3 regions of the Cronobacter dublinensis subsp. dublinensis LMG 23823 genome follow, and region 2 is predicted to be linked to each of the others. Evidence: predicted binding sites of a transcription regulator. Region 2 holds the regulator's gene; each other region holds the start of a gene.
The links. Region 2 encodes PurR, which represses purine synthesis genes. Its sites were predicted from a motif close to CANGCAAACGTTTGCNTG; they were not measured.

Region 1: a site for PurR is predicted at 1,311-1,328, ahead of glyA (serine hydroxymethyltransferase). Genes of this name have one in related genera too.
Region 3: a site for PurR is predicted at 945-962, ahead of purT (formate-dependent phosphoribosylglycinamide formyltransferase). Genes of this name have one in related genera too.

Annotation. Positions count from the first base shown of each region.
Region 1 is NZ_CP012266.1:3,323,504-3,325,776, forward strand. It holds gene glyA (serine hydroxymethyltransferase) at 1-1,194, opposite strand, end outside; gene hmpA (NO-inducible flavohemoprotein) at 1,519-2,273, shown strand, end outside.
Region 2 is NZ_CP012266.1:1,999,079-2,001,351, reverse strand. It holds gene cydH (cytochrome bd-I oxidase subunit CydH) at 16-105, opposite strand; gene purR (HTH-type transcriptional repressor PurR) at 398-1,423, shown strand; gene punR (DNA-binding transcriptional activator PunR) at 1,442-2,273, opposite strand, start outside.
Region 3 is NZ_CP012266.1:2,672,190-2,674,462, reverse strand. It holds gene purT (formate-dependent phosphoribosylglycinamide formyltransferase) at 1-905, opposite strand, end outside; gene AFK67_RS12215 (YebG family protein) at 1,038-1,388, shown strand; gene yebF (protein YebF) at 1,698-2,045, shown strand; gene AFK67_RS12205 (tellurite resistance TerB family protein) at 2,162-2,273, shown strand, end outside.

The sequences.
Region 1 (2,273 bases), 1.3 Mb from region 2:
GACCGCTTCGTCATTGATGTTGTCCAGGATGTCGCACATCCAGCCAGCCAGCTCTTTAACTTCCGCTTCTTTGAAGCCGCGGCGAGTCACTGACGGAGAACCGATACGGATACCGGAAGTGACGAACGGGCTCTTCGGATCGTTCGGCACGCTGTTTTTGTTGACGGTGATGTTGGCGCGGCCGAGGGCTGCGTCAGCGTCTTTACCGGTCAGGTTTTTATCCACCAGATCCAGCAGGAACAGGTGGTTTTCCGTACCGCCGGAGACCACTTTGTAGCCACGATTCAGGAACACTTCCACCATCGCTTTGGCGTTTTTCGCGACCTGCTGCTGGTAGGTTTTGAACTCCGGCTCCATCGCTTCTTTCAGCGCGACCGCTTTCGCTGCGATAACGTGCATCAGCGGGCCGCCCTGCGCGCTCGGGAACACCGCGGAGTTGAGTTTTTTGTACAGCTCTTCGCTGCCGCCTTTGGCGAGGATCAGACCGCCGCGCGGGCCCGCCAGGGTTTTATGGGTGGTGGTGGTCACGACATGCGCATGCGGAACCGGGTTCGGGTAAACGCCTGCGGCGATAAGGCCCGCCACGTGCGCCATATCAACGAACAGGTACGCGCCGATGCTGTCGGCGATTTCACGCATTTTCGCCCAGTCAACGATGCCGGAGTAAGCAGAGAAGCCGCCGATGATCATTTTCGGTTTGTGGGTCTGCGCCTGCTTCGCCATGTCTTCGTAATCAATTTTGCCGGACTCATCAATACCGTAAGGGATGATGTTGTAGAGCTTACCGGAGAAGTTAACCGGGGAGCCGTGCGTCAGGTGGCCGCCCTGCGCCAGGTTCATACCCAGCACGGTGTCACCCGGCTGCAGCAGCGCGGTGTAGACCGCGAAGTTCGCCTGGGAGCCGGAGTGCGGCTGGACGTTGGCGTAGTCTGCGCCAAAGAGTTCTTTTGCGCGATCAATCGCCAGCTGCTCAACGATATCCACATATTCGCAGCCGCCGTAGTAGCGTTTGCCCGGATAACCTTCGGCATATTTGTTGGTCAGCTGAGAGCCCTGAGCCTGCATGACGCGCGGGCTGGTGTAGTTTTCGGAGGCGATCAGTTCGATGTGTTCTTCCTGACGAACTTTCTCCTGCTCCATAGCCTGCCACAGTTCGGCATCATAATCGGCAATGTTCATTTCACGCTTTAACATCCGCATCTCCTGACTCAGCTGACAATAAAAAAGTACTGCAATGAGGTGCCCTTTTGGGCGACGGGCAACAGTGTAAACCGATTGGCAGTGTGAAGATAGGTCTTGACACAGCTTTTTACGCAAACGTTTGGCATGGCGTGGCGCAAGGGTTTGAACGATTAAGCATCGAGGGGAGGCGCGCGATATATTTTCATCATCAACCTGTGCTTTTTTCATCCAGTGTGAGCGGTGTCGAAGGTGCAGGTAAAACCCTTTGCAACGTGCAGTTATTTTTCATAAGATGCATTTAAAATACACTTTATAAAAACCTGGAAGGAAGCAATTATGCTGGATAGTCAAACCATCGCCGTCGTGAAATCCACCATTCCGCTGCTGGCGCAGACCGGCCCGAAACTGACCGCGCATTTCTATGACCGGATGTTTACCCATAACCCGGAGCTGAAAGAGATCTTCAATATGAGCAACCAGCGCAACGGCGATCAGCGTGAAGCGCTGTTTAACGCCATTTGCGCCTATGCGACCAACATTGAAAATCTCGCGGCCCTGCTGCCTGCGGTGGAGAAAATCGCCCAGAAGCACACCAGCTTTAACATTAAACCCGAGCAGTACAACATCGTCGGCGAGCACCTGCTGGCGACGCTGGATGAGATGTTCAGTCCGGGCCAGGAAGTGCTGGACGCCTGGGGCAAAGCGTATGGGGTGTTAGCGGGCGTGTTTATTAACCGCGAAGCGGAGATTTACCAGAGCAACGCGCAAAAAACCGGCGGCTGGGAAGGCACTCGTCCGTTCCGTATCGTTAGCAAAACGCCGCAGAGCGCGATGGTGACGAGTTTCGAGCTGGAGCCGGTCGATGACGGCCCGGTGGCCGATTATCTGCCCGGCCAGTACACCGCCGTGTGGATCAAACCCGAAGGGTTCGCGCATCAGGAGATTCGTCAGTATTCGCTGACCCGCAAACCGAACGGCAAAAGCTATCGCATTGCGGTGAAACGCGAGGGCGAAGGCCAGGTGTCGAACTGGCTGCATCAGCATGCGCAGCCGGGCGATGTGATTGCGCTTGCCGCGCCCGCCGGCGATTT
Region 2 (2,273 bases):
TCTCCCGCGACACGCTTAATGCAGAATGGCGGTAAACGCGCCCGCCACAATTAAACCCAGCACAACAACGGTAGTGACCAGCGAAAATTTCAGATCGGAACTCATGGTATTCTCCTTAAAGACCCCATAAAAAACAGGTAGAGCGCATTTTTGCATAAACGCGCCGAAAAATCCTGCGACATTTAGCCAGATATGCGTTTTCCCTCTTCCCCTTTCGATAAAGATAAGCCAAAATTCGTCGCTACTTTATTCGGTACCGGCCATCGACCCCTCCTCACGATAAATGTCGCGTTTCCCGGCATGCCGCACGTCCCCTCGTGGCACACAGGGGTGTGTACAGGCAAACGATTAACCCGTGATTTTACAGGGCTCAGCGAGGGGTCTGGAGTGATGATTAATGGCAACAATTAAAGACGTCGCGAAGCGAGCAAACGTTTCTACAACAACAGTCTCACATGTAATTAACAAAACCCGTTTTGTGGCGGAAGAGACACGCAACGCGGTGTGGGCGGCAATCAAAGAATTACACTATTCGCCGAGCGCCGTGGCGCGCAGCCTGAAGGTGAACCACACCAAATCTATCGGTCTGCTCTCCACCAGCAGCGAAGCGCCCTATTTTGCGGAAATTATCGAAGCCGTTGAAAACAGCTGCTTCGCGAAAGGCTATACGCTGATCCTCGGCAACGCGCATAACAATCTGGAAAAGCAGCGCGCCTATTTGTCGATGATGGCGCAAAAGCGCGTCGACGGTCTGCTGGTGATGTGTTCGGAATACCCGGAGCCGCTGCTCGCCACGCTCGAAGAGTACCGTCATATTCCGATGGTCGTGATGGACTGGGGCGAAGCCAGAGCGGATTTCACCGACTCGGTTATCGATAACGCTTTCCAGGGCGGCTATCTCGCAGGCCGCTATCTTATCGAACGCGGCCATCGCGATATCGGCGTTATTCCCGGCCAGCTTGAGCGCAATACCGGCGTGGGGCGTTTCTCCGGCTTTATGAAAGCGCTGGAAGAAGCGATGATCAAAGTGCCGGAAAACTGGATTGTGCAGGGTGATTTCGAGCCGGAGTCAGGCTATCGCGCGATGCAGCAGATCCTCTCCCAGCCGCAGCGTCCTACCGCTGTGTTCTGCGGCGGCGATATCATGGCGATGGGCGCGATTTGCGCCGCTGACGAGATGGGCCTGCGCGTGCCGCAGGATATTTCCATCATCGGCTACGATAACGTGCGCAACGCCCGCTTTTTCAGCCCGGCGCTGACCACTATCCATCAGCCGAAAGAGACGCTGGGCCAGACCGCGTTCAATATGCTGCTTGATCGCATCATTAATAAACGTGAAGAGTCCCAGACTATCGAGGTGCATCCGCGCTTAATCGAGCGCCGATCGGTGGCGGACGGTCCGTTCCGCGACTATCGCCGGTAATTCCTGCCGGGAGCCCTCTCAGTCTGGCTCCCGCAACCACTCCTTGTTCAGCGTTTCACTGTCCCCCAGATAATCCAGCAGCCAGCGCAGCGCGGGCGAGGCGTCGCTTTGCCGCCACGTCAGGCAGCAGGCGGCGTCCGGGAATGGATTTTCCAGCGTCAGCGCCCGCCACTGGCCGCGGTCCAGCCAGGGTTTGGCGAAATGCGTCGGCACCATGCCGATGCACAGCCCTTCGCTCAGCGCGTCGGCGGCGCAGTGCCAGTCCGGCACCACCACGCGATGCTGATTATCAAGCAGCCAGGTGATCCGTTTAGGCAGCGAGCGCGATGTGTCCTCCAGCACCAGCGACGGGTAATCGCGCAGGCTGTCGTCGCTGAGCGCGCCCGCGTGCTGCGCCAGCGGGTGATGGCTCGCCACCACGCAGCGCCAGCTCAGCATCCCCATATCCCGAAACGCGAAGCGCCCGCCCCCCACCGGCACCGCCTGGGTCGCGCCGATGGCCAGCTCCACGCGCCCGTCCGCCAGCGCGTCCCACACGCCGTTAAACACCTCCTGCGACACCAGCAGTTCGACATCGGAGAAATGGCGGTAGAAGTCGAGCACCAGGCGGCGCGTGCGCTCGGGCCGCACGATATTGTCAACCGCAATGGCGAGCTGTCCGCGCCAGCCATTGGCAATCTGCTGACACTGCTGGCGGGTGATCATCATTTTTTTGATAACAGAACGCCCTTCGCGCAGAAAACAGGCGCCGGCGGGCGTCAGCACGACGTCGCGATGCCGACGCTCGAACAGCGACACCGCCAGCCACTCTTCCAGCTGGCGCACCGTATAACTGACGGCAGAAGGCACG
Region 3 (2,273 bases), 670 kb from region 2:
AGCGCGAATTCAGAGAGATCCTGCGAGATAAGCGTCACCATGCCGGTATCGTGCGGGCGCGGCGACACTTCGCTGAATACCACTTCGTCGCCGCAGACAAACAGCTCCACGCCGAACAGACCGTAGCCGCCGAGCGCCTCGACCACCTTCTGCGCAATCTCATGAGCGCGCGCGAGCGCCACGTCGCTCATCTGCTGCGGCTGCCAGGACTCGCGGTAGTCGCCATCTTCCTGACGATGACCGATGGGCGCGCAAAAATGGACGCCGTCCACGGCGCTGACGGTAAGCAGCGTGATTTCAAAATCAAACTTCACAACACCTTCGACAATGACTTCGCCCGCGCCTGCGCGGCCGCCCTGCTGGGCGTACTGCCAGGCGGCATCCAGCGCATCGGCGCTGCGGATATAGCTCTGGCCTTTGCCGGAGGAGCTCATCACCGGTTTGACGATGCAGGGCAGGCCAATCTGCGCCACCGCCTCGCGAAACTGCGTTTCGTTATCGGCGAAGCGGTAGGCGGAGGTCGGCAGGCCGAGTTCTTCTGCCGCGAGCCGACGAATGCCCTCGCGGTTCATGGTCAGACGCGCGGCGCGGGCAGTTGGCACCACGCGCTGGCCCTGCTGCTCAAGCTCGACCAGCATGTCGGTGGCGATCGCTTCGATTTCCGGCACGATAAAATCTGGCATCTCCTGCGCCACTAAATTTTTCAGCGCCGTGCCGTCGAGCATGTTGATAACGTGACTGCGGTGCGCCACCTGCATGGCGGGCGCATCGGCGTAGCGGTCAACCGCAATCACTTCAATGCCCAGACGCTGGCACTCAATAGCGACTTCTTTTCCCAGTTCCCCTGAACCGAGCAGCATCACGCGGGTTGCTGACGGGCGCAGAGCGGTTCCTAACATAGCCATGGCTGCTTTCCTGCTGTGTGAAATTCTCGCCGCAGTATATACGAAAACGTTTGCTTTGCGCAGCGCGCGCCGTTTGCATTTTATTTCCGACAGGGTTATACTGTATATAAATACAGTAACGGGAGTTGCATCATGGCGGTAGAAATCAAATACGTCGTAATCCGTGAGGGTGTGGAAAAAATGTCATTTGCCAGTAAAAAGGAAGCCGACGCCTGGGACAAAATGCTCGATTTAGCCGAAGCTCTGGAAGGCTGGCTGGGGCAGGCACCTGTCGGTTTTGCGGAAGGTCAGGTTGAACAGCTGGCGCTGTGGATGGCGGAACAGAAAGACAACCTCAGCACTATCGTGCGCACCGGTCGTCTGCCGCAGGAAACCAGCGAGCAGACCGACGATGCGCCACCGCCTGCTCAGGAAGACGCGGCTGAAGGCGAAGAGGGCGCCGTCGCGCTGCACAGCGCGCGCAAACGCACCAAAGCGGCCTGATTTTCCCCTGTGCTGTGCCGCTGCCCTTCACTGAGGCAGCGGTGCGGTGTCTGGCGCACGGGTACTGGCGTCAGTGCGGCGCATTCCTTAGCAGGGGGAGCGCGCCAGCGTTGCTGGTAAATCGGCGGAATATCCTGTGCTGTCTGCTGTCTGCTGTCTGCTGTCTGCTGTCTGCGGTCTGCTGCCCTCAACCTTTATCTTACTCACGCTAAAATCTCCCCACCTTTATCCCTTGATTTTGTAGGGTCCCCTTGCGCTTCGCTGTTTTTGTACCAGACTTTTTTCATCACCCGTCTTCGGAGAAGCACGATGAAAAAAACAGCAGGAGCCCTGATTTCTTTTGCCTTACTTGCCGCCGCGACGACGGCGCAGGCGGACGATCCGCGCAAAGTCCCGTTCCCGAAATGCGAAGGTATGACGGCGGAAGGCATTGCCGCGAGCGTCAAGCGCGACTATCTGCAAAACCGCATCGTCAAGTGGGCCGACGACCAGAAAACGCTGGGCCAGGCCGATCCGGTCGCCTGGATCAACACCAAAGACATCACCGGTAAAGACGACAAATGGACCGTACCGCTTACCGTGCGCGGTAAAAACGCCGATATCCATTATCAGGTGAGGGTCGACTGCGCCGCCGGTGAAGCGCACTACCAGCATTAAGCCTCTGCGGCCCGCGATGAGCGGGCCGCGTCTTTTCCCTTCCTTGCCGTTCCCGACACATCTTGACGTCCACTCGCTTACGCTTGGGTGATCACTCATCAGCGCAGAGGAATATTATGAGCAACTGGTTAACACAGCTTCAGTCAATGCTGGGGCAAAGCGGCGCGGGAACGTCATCCGGCACGTCGGGGATTCAGGACGCGCTGCGCTCGAAAGGGCTAAGCAAAC